2 regions of the Mycoplasma sp. P36-A1 genome follow, and region 2 is predicted to be linked to the other one. Evidence: a T-box and tRNA genes for the amino acid it is inferred to sense, from the RefSeq annotation. Region 2 holds a T-box; the other holds one or more tRNA genes.
The links. The T-box of region 2 lies ahead of leuS (leucine--tRNA ligase). A T-box ahead of a tRNA ligase gene usually reads a tRNA of that ligase, here a tRNA-Leu.
Positions count from the first base shown of each region.

Region 1 (7,686 bases), 550 kb from region 2:
TTGAAACACTTGTACCTGCTTGACCACACATCTTTTTAGAATATTTTTTTGCTAGTTTAACACTATATTTTTTTGCATCTTGTTTTTTTAGCCATTGCAAAAAGTTTGTTCCATAATTGTATGTTTGAAGTGTTATTTCTATATCTTCATAACCTAATACTTTTTTAGTAGTTTTTAGTCTTTGTTTAAAAACTTTAATACCTTTATCAATTGATACTGTTCTATCACTTATACAACCGATTGATCCACATACTGCTTCACTTACTTGAAAAGGATCACTACCACTTCCACCTGACTCTTGTCTAACCATTGCAAAAATCCACTCTTCATACTTACTATTTACTTTATATTTCTTCATTGCCTTCTTTATATCTGCTTTCATATCATTTATATTTGCTGTTAGATTCACATTTGTGATTTTTGTTATTGTTTTATATTTTTTTACTACTTTTTTAGGCTTAGGTTCTTCTGTTTTGACATCTAATGAATCTACTAAACTGCCTGTAAGAATAAAACGACCTACTTCTTGAGGAACGATAACTTGTGATTTCTTGTACTTATTTGTTAGTGTAGCATGTACATTTTTATCAATTGTTACTGTTTCTTTAGTTTCAGCTTTAACATTAAGACTTAAACATATACTTACTATTGCTAGAGCTATAACACTTAGCTTTTTTGTAAATGTATTCATATATCCACCTGCACTCTTTCTTTTATTTATTGTTCTTATTGAAAACAAGTCCATTCTAACATTTAAAAGATAATGAGTTCAAGTTTATTATTAGTCTATTTTATGAAGATATTTATTATCATTATTATTGTGAATTCCTAGTGTAAGCTAATTTACATTATTTGTTTTATTATTTGATTAGTTTAAATATTAACTAATTTGTATTTTTACTTTTCAGTTAGTAATTTCTTAATATTAGCTTAATATATCTTTTTTTATATATTATACTTGTGTTCAAATATCTACATTTTTTTCATACACTTTTTATAGATAATCGTGTTTATTATTTGTACTTCTATAAAAATTTTATATAATCATCTATTTTTGTCTAAAGTCATATTTTAAAATAGTTTTATTACAATTGAATATATTCAACCATGAGTATTGTTGTATGTTGTTTATGTATATTATCTTTTTGTTTAATTAAAAATTTATTTAAGAGTTTATTATTAATAACATTTTAATTATAATATAGTAAGTTTATTATATTTTCTTGCTTAATATTTATTCTAGTGGTATTATCATTTAAATATGTAAACCGTTGATTCAGAGTAAGTAGTATTAATTCTTAAATTCTAGAGAGCAGTTGTTTGGTGAAAAGCTGTATTTATGATTATGCGAATGGACTGAAGAGGGCAACTTGAAAAGCAGTTAGCTTAGTAGATGTTGACAGGAGTCTAACCTGTAAAAAGTAGACATGTATGATAGTACATGAATAAAGTGAGCTTTTTAGCTAATTAAGGTGGTACCGCAGGAGTATATTCAACTCTTGTCCTTAAGTGTATGATTTTTATCTACACTTAAGGACAAGAGTTTTTTTTGAAAGGATGTGATTACATGGATATTGAGTGGTGGAGTAGTAATAATAATATAAATATAAAACGAAAGAGGAACAACTTATGGAAACAAAAATTAATGCAATCACAGAGAAAAATTTTAATGGATTTGGAGATGCTTATGTACCAGATGTAATGATACCTATATTAGATGAACTAACTGAAAAATTTAATGAGTATTGTACAACAGAAGCTTTCAGCAAAGAATATCTTGGATTATTAAAGGATTATGTTGGTAGACCAAGCTCTTTATATTATGCTAAGAATTTTAGTAAATATATTAATGGACCTAAGGTATATTTAAAAAGAGAAGACTTAAATCATACTGGTGCACATAAAATTAATAATGCTATAGGGCAAGCTTTACTTGCTAAGTATATGAATAAAGATCATTTAATAGCAGAAACAGGAGCTGGTCAACACGGAGTTGCAACTGCTACAGTAGCAGCTTTATTTGATATGAAATGTACTGTTTTTATGGGTGCTGAAGATGTTGCTAGACAAAGCCCTAATGTTAAAAGAATGGAAATGTTAGGAGCAACTGTAGTTCCAGTTACTAGAGGTCTAGCAACTTTAAAAGAAGCTGTTGATGTTGCTTTAGAATATTATATAGAACATATTGATGAGGTATTTTATTTACTAGGTTCTGCTGTTGGCCCAGCTCCTTATCCTCAAATGGTTAGAGAATTTCAAAAAATAATTGGTGAAGAGGCAAAGGCACAAATTCTTGAAAAAGAAGGTGTATTACCTGATGCTTTGATTGCTAGTGTTGGTGGAGGTAGCAATGCAATTGGATTATTCTATGATTTCTTAAATGATGAATCAGTTAAGATATATGGCGTAGAAGGTGCTGGTATGGGTATTGAAACAGGTAAACATGCCAGTGCTTTTGCAAAAGATAAAATTGCGATTATCCATGGAATGAAAACTTATGTATTTACTGATGATAATGATCAGCCTATGCCAGCTTATTCAATATCTGCTGGTTTAGATTACCCTGGAGTTGGACCAGAACATGCAAGTTTAAAAGAATCTCAAAGAGTAACATATGATAGTGTCACTGATAAAGAGGCATTAGATGCATTTTATTTACTGTGTAAAACAGAAGGTATAATACCAGCACTTGAAAGTTCTCATGCTTTAGCTTATATTATCAAAACAGCAGCAAACTATACTAAAGATCAGATTGTAATTGTAAACTTATCTGGTAGAGGTGATAAAGACTTAGATCAAATATTCAATTTAGCTTTATAATATAACATTAATAAATAAATTATATTATTCATAAGAATAATTATAAAAGTAGAACAACATTATTATGTTATGTTCTACTTTTTTATTAAGTAATAAAGTTTAAACAATAAAATAACTAACGATTTTAAGGTGATTAAAAAAACTCGCATTAAAAAAACACCTTAGATAAGGTGTTTTGTTTGTATATGGTACCTGTGGCCGGAGTCGAACCGGCACGAGTCAAACCCGACGGATTTTGAATCCGTTGCGTCTACCAATTCCGCCACACAGGCATTACATTAATATTATACACATATTTAATGTACAATGCAATATTAATGTATAGTTAGCCTCTTAGTATTTCATTCCAGTCTTGAACCTTGATATAGTCTGTGCCTAGTGATTGATCAAGGATATCCTGACATGTAATACCTTTTAATGAATCTGCCCATAATTTGTCTGCTGCTATAAAAGCAGCACTTATTGCTTCAACGCCCTTTTCTGAGTTTTCTAAATTTGGAAATGTCGCTTTTAAAATATTTTCTTTACTATAAGATTGTAATTCTCCTTCAATCGCAACAAACACTTCATAAATAGTAATCTCATTCAATGGTTTCTTTAGCATAAAACCACCGCTGTTACCAGTAGTTGCATAAACTATGTCTGCAATTACTAGCTTTCTCATCAATTTTTTCATGTAAGTTGCTGACCCACCTACCTTGAGGTTAATTATATCTGCACTTATAGGTACCCCAGGTTTTTGAGACGCAAAAATTGCCATGATAACTAAAACTTTTTCAAAACCTTTAGTTAATTTCATTTTTTATCACCTTTCAAACTTCTATTTTAAATAATTATACAGTTTCAGATAAAATATTACTATTTAAATTGTGTTAACACTAGCTAAATATTTAGTATTTTTATGTATATAAAAAGAGCTACTTATAATAAATAGCTCCTTTATATACATTACATTTATACTCGATATGTTATATCTATATTTATAATTTGTGCTTTAAACTTTTTTCTTGTTGATTTTATGCCTTAATTACACTTTAATATTGCTTAAAATTGTTTTTTGTTCAATTATACATACATAAAGTTCATTAAAGTAAACAGTATTGGTATTGTAACAATTACTGCAATATGTCCAACAACAACTAATGAAGCTGCAAGTTTCATATCTTGTTGATATTCATATGCCATTGACAATAATGATGCATATGGTGGCATTAAAGCCTCAACAATAATTACTTTTAAAAGCAATATTGGAATCATTGTTTTAAAAGGTAATAAAATAAACATTAAAATTAATGGTATTACTACCATCTTTCCTAACAATAATACTAATGCTCTCTTATCTTTTAAAAGTGGCATTATATTATTTTCATGGACTGTAAATCCAATGAATAAAAAGGCTAGAGGGGTTGTTACTGTTCCTAGATCACTCATACCTGTAAATAATGGATTATCTGTTAAGTTAAGTCCTGTTATATTACTTACTAACATAATAGCTAACCCAGCTATTAATGCTATTGTTACTGGTGCTAACTCTTTTTTCTTTGGATAATCTCTCATTAATCTTCTCATTCCTGCTGTAAACATTAATACATTATCGCACATAAAGAATATTGATCCATAAAACAATCCTTCTTCTCCATATACTGCTAATAATAAGGGAAATCCTAAAAAGGCAACATTACCATGAACTGAAGCATTTACAAACACCGAGCGTTCTTTATTTGGCATATCCCATTTTTTTGAAATGAAATGTGAGTATAAATAACACATCGCATATATTAAGCAGGTACCTACAATAATAATACCTGAGTTATACAATGTTTCTGCACTTAATTGCATTTTTCCAATTGATGTAACTATTAACATCGGTAGTGCTAATCTATTTAAAATTAGCGAAATTCCGCCTTTTTGATTTGCATTTACTATCTTTCGATATGAAACTACATAACCAATCGCGGCAATAAAAATAATAGATGCCAATCTTGACATCAAAACCATAACATCATTCAATTTAATTCAACTCCTGACTATAAGTATATCATATAGTCAAAAAGAAAAAAACCTTTAAAAGGTTTTAGTCTTTATAATATTCTGGGTAGTCAAATTTACCTGAAAGATATTTCAAGCAATCTTTTTCTAATTCTAGAAGTTGAAAAAATCTTGGTTCTACTTCAAATGGAATGCTGAATTTTTTTAAATCAAAACTTTCAAAGCCAAATCTTTGATAATAATGTTCACTACCTAATACACTTAATAATTTATATTTATCTTGGTATTTCATAGTTTCTTTAATAACACACTTTATTAATTTTGATCCTACTCCATAATTTTGGTATTCTTTTGCTACACTTACTGGAGCTAAAGATAAGATAATTGATTCATTGTTAAGTAACATTTCTGAAACCATAATATGTCCAACTACTTTATTTTTAGCATCTAAATCTATAGCTATATATGAAAGATAAAAATTACTTATTTTTCTAATTTGTTTTACAAGATTAGCTTCATCATCTTGTTCAAAAGTTTCTTTTATAACTTTATCTATGTCACCTTCATATTCTTCACTATCTTTAATTATTTTTATGTTCATGTTTATGTCCTATAATGCAAGTATAAGGATTTGTTCAACTGCTTGAGCATCCAACTTAACAAAGTTACCTTGTATTAATTTATCATTACGAGTTGTATTACTTGCTAACTCTTTTATTGCGCTTTCAGGAACCCCTATTTCATTTAAAGTTAAAGGCATTTCTAAAGTTTTAAACCATTCCTCCATAGCAGCAATAGCTTTTAAAGCAGTACGTTCAATATCCATGTAATCTGCAGTTATTCCAAAAACATTAACTCCAAATTGAGCAACTCTAGCCATATCATGTTTATATGTATATTTCATCCATGCAGGCATTACTACTGAAAGTCCAGCCCCATGAGCAACATCATACATACCACTAATTTCATGTTCTATTTGATGTGATGCAAAATCCATAACACGACCAACATCTAAAATAAAGTTATGTGCCATAGTTCCAGCCCATGCTAGTTGTGAAAATTTATCATAGTTACTTGGATCTTCATAAACATCTTTAGCTAATGAAACAATAGCTTTCATATTCCCTTCAAGTAGTCTATCAGTTATCTCTACATTTTCTGTATTAGTAAAATATCTTTCAAAGCAGTGAGAAAACATATCAACCGCTCCATTGGCAACTTGATTTTTTGGTAATGATGCCATTAGTTCTGCATTAAGTACTGAGAATACTGGGTTAGGAAAAGTCGTTCCTCTTTTTTCTAAAGTATCATCTTTTGTTATTACACAACGACCATTCATTTCACTTCCAGTTGCTGGTAAAGTTACTACATTTCCAACTGGTAATGATTTTTCAACAGCAAGTCTTTTTTCAAAGTAATCCCATATAGGTGTATCACTGATTGCACCTCCTGCAATTGCTTTTGCAGAGTCCATAACCGAACCTCCACCAATTGCAAGTACAAAGTCAATTTTTTCATCTCTACATATTTTAATTCCTTGTTCTATTAAAGAAAGTCTTGGATTAGGGATAACACCACCTAATTCAAATATTTCTAAACCGTTCTCTTTTAAGCTAGAAACCACATCATCAAATAGCCCATTTGCTTTGATTCTACTGCTTCCATAATGTATTAAAACCTTAGTTCCATAATATTTAACTTCTTCTCCAACATGTTTTTGTGTATCTCTACCAAAAATTATTTTTGTTGGATTGTGATATATAAAATTATTCATTATTTTATCGCCTCCATTATCTATATTATACCATATTATCATTTTCTAAAAATCTATTTATACTAAGTTATTATTAACATCTTATGTACTAAACTGTTAATAGTTACTCTTTTTTCATATACTAATATTAGGTTTTTATTAAAAAGGAGGAAGTACATGGATTGTTATTATGAAATACTTTATCGCCTAGATTTGAGTACTAACAAAGAATATGCAATGTATCATCAAGATTTATATACTATTTTATGTAATAGTGATCATATTCTTTTTGACAGAAAACAACAAAATCTATTTGATGGCCCTGATAATTTAGAAGAATATTTACTTGTCTTACATGAACTACTTATAAATAAAAATGCTCCATCTAATCTATATGAAGATTTAGAAGAAGTCATTGCTGAGTATTATGAATTAGTTTATTTATAGATTATTTGCTTTACTAAAATTAAATAATTATTTTAAGAAAAGGATTATAGTTAATATATAATCTTTTTCTTATATTTAATTTATTTGTATATTTTATCATCATATTTCCTGTTAATGATACAGGTATATAATTGCTAATAACATTAAAAAATAAAGCTAAAATAAATATTTCCATTAAGAACAGCCTTAATGTATTAATTTCTTGTTGCATATCTATAATCCCTGTTAACCATTTATTATATATTTGTGCTGTTGTTGTAGTATTAGTATTTCGATACTCTCTTTTTCTTGCAAGTGTGACTGATTTAAAGTATAGTCTTTTTTCATGCATTTGATTAGCTTTATTAGCTGTATATGTACAGAATCTTCTTTCTGTTATGTTTGTCTTGGCATTTTTTCAATAACAGTCTTACCTAGTAGTTATACCACTTGCATTTTAAATGACATTAACTCTATTATTATTTTTACTATTTCTTTAACATTTCTTCTGGTATTGGTATCCCTAGGGCATGGAATTTTTTTAACAACGCATTTTCAGCACTAACTATCTCAAGTTTCAATTCTAATTCTTTAATTTTTTGTTTATCATCTAATTTTTCTTGTTTTGTTATATTATCAGTCTTTGGTTTATCTATTGGCATTGTTGTAGGTCTACCTTTCTTTTTTGTTTGTAGACC
Region 1 covers NZ_CP168083.1:1,469,195-1,476,880, forward strand. The annotation lists gene ACD762_RS07175 (lysozyme family protein) at 1-691, opposite strand, end outside; T-box leader at 1,263-1,510, shown strand; gene trpB (tryptophan synthase subunit beta) at 1,630-2,820, shown strand; tRNA gene ACD762_RS07185 (tRNA-Leu) at 3,007-3,092, opposite strand; gene ACD762_RS07190 (Rrf2 family transcriptional regulator) at 3,146-3,619, opposite strand; gene ACD762_RS07195 (AEC family transporter) at 3,886-4,830, opposite strand; gene ACD762_RS07200 (GNAT family N-acetyltransferase) at 4,895-5,410, opposite strand; gene ACD762_RS07205 (iron-containing alcohol dehydrogenase) at 5,420-6,583, opposite strand; gene ACD762_RS07210 (hypothetical protein) at 6,740-7,009, shown strand; gene ACD762_RS07215 (hypothetical protein) at 7,029-7,340, opposite strand; gene ACD762_RS07220 (transposase) at 7,477-7,686, opposite strand, start outside.
Region 1: it encodes a tRNA-Leu, which carries the amino acid that the T-box ahead of leuS (leucine--tRNA ligase) is inferred to sense. The anticodon was not compared.

Region 2 (7,686 bases):
ACCTTTAAATCTTTAAGATAATTTAAAGCAGCTCTTTCTGCTTTATCTCCTTCTTTTTCCATATGATTGATTGATTTTTCAAATAAAAAATATGATTTTTCAAAACCGTATTGTTTAACCTTCAATTCACTCATACTTTCTACAATACTAATACGATACTTCCTTTTATTTATAGGGATATCTTTATATTTTAATCTCTTGTGAAGATTGTTTGAATTTGCATTATTTAAATTATTTGATGAACTGTTCTTATTATTTGAAAATTTAGTTTTGTGTGAGTTTGTTTTTTTATTTTTTAAAATACAATTAGCATCTTTATTATTAGCCTTTAAATTATTTGTATTTTTTTTATTATAACTTTTTTCTTTAGCATTAGCTGCAGTTTGTTCTATAATCATTTATTCACCTTCCTTATGTTTTAAATGCATCATCTGCATTTTTACTCAACAACGCCTTTATACATTATAACAAAAATTAGACATAATTATAAGTATATATCATGCATATAAGTTTAAATAAAATAAAAAAGACTGTATATTTACACAGTCTTTATACTCTTCATAGTCTACTTTTAGTCATTTTATATGATTTATCAAAAATCATATAGTTGATTAGTTGTTTGTTGTTAATTTAATCAAACTCCCAATATTTGATTATTTTAAGCGATTGAATTTACGTGATCGTTTAAAAACAACTCATCTGGTGTACATTCTAAATAACTTGCAATTTTAACTGCTAAATCATAAGAAAGTTTTCTATTACCTTTTTCAATTAAAGATAAATAGCTTTTAGAAATACAGCAATGGTTTGCTAATTCGTGAAGTGTAACTTTCTTATTTTTTCTTGTATAATGTAAAACTTCATACTTGTACATGTAAATTTTCCCCCTTTAATTCATATCTAACTACATTTTAACAAATATAATTATAAAATAAAAGCTTTTTGTCAAAAAAAGTTTTAAATAAACAATAAAACTGTATTACTTTTATTAATAAAATATTAAATATAAATAATAAATGTCTAGTTTGTTATAAATAATTACAGGTTTATACTGTTATATTGACAAAAAACTGTCATTATCTACTTATTGTTGAAATATTAGACTTGTATATTGCAAATATGTAATTATTAAATGTTTATTTAACCATACAGTAATTATAAAGTATTCAAATTAAAATATATAAAAATTATATATGTTTTTTTAGCCTTTGTTATTATTTAATGAAATTTATTATAAAATAGAAAGTCTATTTTACCTTTATTAAGCACATTTGTTCAATAGTCAAAATAATTTAAAAAATTGACAAATTAAAAATAAAGTCAATGTTAATATTTATATTTTTTGGAATTATCCATAAAAAAAACTTTTAATTGATATAAGATTATGTTATTATTTTTATGGTGATAAGAAATGGACTTAAAACAATTAAATTATTTTATAGCAGTTGTAGAAAATGATTTTAATCTATCTAAAACTTCGAAAAAGTTGAACATTACTCAACCAACGTTGTCACAGATGATTATTGAAATCGAAAAGGAATATGAAATAAAATTATTTCATAAAGAATTTGGACGTTTTAAACGTTTAACAAAAATAGGAGACAAGTTCTACCACGATGCAAAAATTATCGTGAATAAAATGGAACAGCTTAACTATGAACTAAAACAAGAAAATGATGTTTTCAAAGGTAGAGTAAAAATAGGAATTCCACCTTTAATACTTTCATTTTTATGTATTGAATCAATCCCAGCTTTTATAACTGAAAATTCAGATATAAGACTTGAGATTATAGAAGACAATGCATACAAATTGTATGATATGCTTCAAAAAAATGAAATTGATCTTGCAATAACAACAGAGCCAATCAATCATAAAGATATTATAACTAATATTATATATCGTGATATAATTGCTTGTCATGTACCAAAGGATCATGTTTTTGCTGACAAAAAATCAGTAACTTTAGAAGAAATTTCAAATGAAAAAATTATGGCATTAAGTGATAGTTATATTATCTATCATCAAATCCAAAAAGTATTTAAAAGTAATGAAATAGAAGTAGATTATTACTTTAGATCAGGACAATGGGATTTATTGTTATATATGGCATCATATGTTAATGGGGTTGCTTTATTACCAAAACCATTCTTTGAATTAAATGGTTCAAGTAATACAGTTGCAGTTGACATAAAACCAGAAATACCTTGGGAAATTGTTATTGCATATAATCAACATGTAATTAAATCTCCAGATACTAGAAGAGTCGAAGATTTCTTCATTAATTTCTACAAGTAATCTATATTGCTTGTAAGTTTACAAAGAATCAACTATAATAAATTTAAAGACAAAGAAGTAAAGTATTAGTCATATAAATTATAAAAGAGAGCTGATGTGTGGTGTAAATCAGTATAATTTTTATGATGAACTAGTTACAGAGTCTTTCAAGTGAACTAGAGTAACTTGAAACGTCTGCTTGCGTTAAAAGCTTAAAGAGCGTGCATTAATGCACGAATTAAGGTGGTACCGCGAGAAATTCGTCCTTATGTCATATATTTGACATAGGGATTTTTTTTATAAATATAGGAGGTATAATATGAGTTATAATCACATAGAAATTGAAAAAAAATGGCAAAATTATTGGTTAAGTAATAAAACATATAAAACATACAATGATTCACCAAAAGAAAAAGTCTTTATTTTAGATATGTTTCCATATCCAAGTGGAGCAGGATTACATGTAGGACATCCTGAAGGATATACTGCAACAGATATCTTTTCAAGATATAAGAGAATGAAAGGTTTTAATGTCTTACATCCAATGGGATGGGATGCATTTGGTTTACCTGCAGAACAATATGCTATTGAAACAGGAAATCATCCACGCGAATTTACTCAAAAAAACATTCAAACATTTAAAAATCAAATACAATCTTTAGGGTTTTCATACGATTGGGATCGTGAAGTTGATACAACTGATCCAAAGTTTTATAGATGGACTCAGTGGATATTTATTCAATTATACAATAAAGGATTAGCAGAAATACAAAATATTGAAGTGAATTGGTGTGAAGGTTTAGGTACAGTTCTTGCAAATGAAGAAATAGAAGTAGAAGATGGTAAGATGTACTCTGAAAGAGGACACTTTCCAGTAATAAAAAAACCAATGTCACAATGGGTTTTAAAAATTACTGATTATGCAGAAAGATTATTAGAAGATCTTGATGACTTAGATTGGCCTGAAAGTGTCAAAGAAATGCAAAGAAATTGGATTGGTAAAAGTGAAGGTGCTATTGTAGAATTTAAAGTAGAAAATTCTAATGAAATTATTGAAGCCTTTACTACTAGAGCAGATACCTTATTTGGAGCAACATATATTGTATTAGCACCAGAACATCCTTTAATACCTTCAATTCAAACCGAAGAATACAAAGAAAAGATTAAAAATTATCAAATATTAGCAAAATCTAAAACAGATTTAGAAAGAACAGAACTTTCTAAAGATAAAACAGGTGAATTTACTGGTGCATATGCAATAAATCCAGTAAGTGGTAAAAAAATGCCGATATGGATATCAGATTATGTTTTAGCTAGTTATGGAACAGGAGCAATAATGGCAGTTCCTGCTCATGATGAAAGAGATTATGAATTTGCAAAGAAATTTGATTTAACAATCACACCTGTAATAAATGGCGATATTTCAAAGGAGGCTTTTACTGATGATGCAGTACATATTAATTCAGAATTTCTTGATGGATTATATAAAAAAGATGCTATTAACAAAATGCTTCTATGGCTAGAAGAGCATAAATGTGGTAAAAGACAAATTAATTACAAATTAAGAGATTGGATTTTTGCCAGACAAAGATATTGGGGTGAACCATTCCCAGTAATACATTGGGAAGATGGAACAGTATCAATAGCTGATATTGAAGATTTACCAATAATATTACCAGAAATGGAAGAATTTAAACCTAGTGGTACAGGAGAATCACCTTTAGCTAACGCAACAGATTGGTTAGAAGTTGTCCGTGAAGATGGAGTAAAAGGACGTAGAGATACTAATACAATGCCTCAATGGGCAGGAAGCTGCTGGTATTACATAGCCTATATAATTAAAGACGGTGATGATTATTTAGATTTAACAAAACAAGAAACTAGAGATTTAATTAATAAATGGCTTCCAGTTGATTTATATGTTGGTGGAGCAGAACATGCAGTGTTGCACTTACTATATTCAAGATTTTGGCATAAAGTACTTTATGATGTAAATGTAGTTAATACTAAAGAGCCATATCAAAAATTATTTAATCAAGGAATGATTCTTGGAGAAAATGGTGTTAAAATGTCTAAATCACTTGGTAATGTTATTAATCCAAATGAAATAGTTGAAAGCCATGGAGCAGATTCATTAAGACTATATGAGATGTTCATGGGACCACTAGAACAAATGAAAAAATGGTCTACAACTGGTTTAGATGGTGCTAGAAGATTTATTGATAGAGTTTATAGATTACTTACAAAAGAAGGCTTTATAACAAGTGAAAACAATAAAAGTTTAGATTTTATTTATAATCAAACCGTAAAAAAAGTAAGTGAAGATTACGAAACTCTTGGATTTAATACTGCAATATCACAAATGATGATTTTTGTGAATGAAGCATATAAACAAGAAAGCTTATACGATGAATATGTAAAAGGTCTAATTCAAATGTTAGGTTGCATCACACCACATATTTGTAACGAATTATGGGAAAAACTTGGATTTGAAGGTAATATGGACTATGCAACATGGCCAAGCTATGATGAGTCTAAACTTACATTAGATAATGTAGTAGTAGTTGTTCAAGTAAATGGTAAAGTAAGAGCAAAAATTGAAGTAGCAAAAGATACAACCCAACAAGATATGAAAAAAATAGTATCTCAGAATGAAAATGTAATGAGTCATTTAAAAGATAAAACAATCGTTAAAGAAATATTCATACCAAATAAAATATTAAATATTGTAGTAAAATAATGAGTAAAAAATATAAATTTTTAATAGTAGCATTTTTATCACTGATTTTGATTAGTTGTAGTAGTGATGAAAAATTAACTAAATATGATAATATGATAGAAATGTCAAAAATGCTAAAAACCACAAAAGATAATAATTTTAAAATAGAAATAAATAGAAATAATAAAACTGATAAACCATTTTATGAAATTACTGTTGAAAATCTAAATAGTGAAATTACAGATATTAGTGTGCTAGCAATACCCAATGATAAAAAATTTGATGTTATAATGCCTAATATTAATGTTATAGAATCAGTTGATTTATCTGCTTTTTATAATCAAAAAAAAGCAATTAAATTATATATGTTCACAAAAAAAGATATACAATATTTTGAAGTATTATTACAATATAAAATGTATACAGAAACATATACTAAATTAGTTAAAGTAGCAATTTAAATAAATAGTCTTTAGTTTTCACTAAAGACTATTTTAGGCTTTTAAAATATTTAAAAATTAGCCTGATTTTTAAATATTATTAAAACAAATAATATAGATTGGAGAATATTTATGAAAAAATATCTTAAATTATTATTTATTATTATGCTCATAACAGCCTGTAGTTCAAATAATAAACCTGTTGAAGAAAAAACTTCAGAAGAGATAACAAAATCAATATTAGATACAGCACAAATTACAGCATCAAAACAAGCAGTTGATGAAGAACAAAAAACAGTTGAACTATTTACAAATGAAAATAAATGTAAATACCACATAGAATATGATGAATCAAATTTTGTTTCAAATATATCTTTAACTTCAACAAATGATGATGAGCTTGAATTAGTTTGTATAGAGAATTTTAAAAAGATGTCTAAAAATGAACAAATCCTAGGATTTAATCTCGATTTGTTAGATCTTTTTGATAAAAAAATGGAAGAAATAGAAAAAGCAATAAATAATGAAATTAGTGAAGATGAATTTCTTGATAGTTTTGATGGAGAGTTTAGCAAAGATGACTATACATATACATTAGACTATACTGAAGATGAATTAATTTTAAGCAAAGACAGTTATTAAAACAAAAAGATAAAAAAATATTCATAGAAAAGGGGCTGTAATGCATTGATTTAATAGGCTCTTTGTCAAATAGGGTGGAATTTTACAATTTGATATATGAGTTAGAACAGGATATAACGGCTCTTTGTCAAATAGGGTGGAATTTTACAATTTGATATATGAGTTAGTACAGGATATAACAGAAATGTTGTATCCTTTTTTTATGATTTTTCTATACAATTAATAATTCTTGTATCATTATTCTAGTTTTTAATCTTTCAAATCTTCTAAACCCGCAAGATATTGTTTTTAACTTCTTGAATTTAGATATTGTACCTTCTATTATTCCATTATTATACTCAACATCGAAACTATCTTTAATATATTCATAATACTTAATAAAGGTAGATATACAAGTTTTAATTTTATCTGAAGCTAATTTATTAGGCTGATCAATTGTTTTCTTAAACATTTCCATATTATTGTATTTTAAAGAAAATAGTAAATCTTGATATATTTCATAATTATTTTTAAAGTCCTCATTATTCTCGATTAAATAATTTAGAATTGCTTTATTGTTTGTAAACTTATAATTAAAGGTTGCATGCTTAAACATCACTTCTGAAAGATTCTCTTTTAACTGTAATATAGGTTTCCAAAAATTTTTGAACTTATTTCTGTTTTTTTCATCTGCATTCATAATTGCAACTCTAGTTTTATTAAAGGCTCTAGTTAAATTCTGATAAATATGAAATCTATCTAATATTATTTTAGCATTAGTAAAGACATTTTTAATGATTTCAATATAAGGTGTATACATATCAATTACAATATATTCAACATTATCAATAGCTTCTTTTGTATAGTAGCTAAAATAGTTCTCTAAGTAAGCTTTTTGTCTGTTTTCTACGATATCTAGTAGCTTTCTTTTTTCACCATCCATAATAACAAAGGACATATTGCCATCAGCATCTTTAGTAGATTTAAACTCATCAAAATGAAGTACTTTTGGTAAATAGGATTTAATAGTAGTAGATTTAGCAGCCTCTGCATAAGTATCTAATACTCTAAAAACAGAATGTGTAGATACATTATGATCTTTAGCAATATAAGTACAAGTAAGCATATCAGTTAATTTAAGAGCAATAAGATATTTAACTTTATTAGAAATAAAACATCCAGGATTAGTTAGGGTATTAGCAGGAATAAAAGTTTTATTACATTCCATACATTTGTAACGAGTTTTAGTAAGCTTTAAATAAGCATCAAAACCAGAAACCATAGGTAATTTAATAAGAGATACTTTTTTATTATGTACATAAAATTTATTATGAACTTTATTACATTTAGGACAAACATTATCATTAAAAAATAGAATTCCATAAAAAACTTTAGAAATATTATCTTTAATTTTTTCATCTTGAAATTTATATATGTTAATATTGGAGTCATTAATTCCAATAATTTCTTTTAATTCTTTATTGTTTTTATTAATTATGTTATTATTAATCATGACATTTATCTCCTTAATTTAGTTTTGTCGCTTAAATTATAACAAAGATAAATGTCTTTTTCTTTATATTAACAATTTAAGGGTGGATAACATTTCAAGTAATACTTGAATTTGTTAT
Region 2 covers NZ_CP168083.1:923,213-930,898, forward strand. The annotation lists gene ACD762_RS04380 (hypothetical protein) at 1-398, opposite strand, end outside; gene ACD762_RS04385 (helix-turn-helix domain-containing protein) at 659-874, opposite strand; gene ACD762_RS04390 (LysR family transcriptional regulator) at 1,412-2,296, shown strand; T-box leader at 2,340-2,546, shown strand; gene leuS (leucine--tRNA ligase) at 2,595-5,015, shown strand; gene ACD762_RS04400 (hypothetical protein) at 5,015-5,455, shown strand; gene ACD762_RS04405 (hypothetical protein) at 5,567-6,076, shown strand; gene ACD762_RS04410 (ISL3 family transposase) at 6,288-7,568, opposite strand.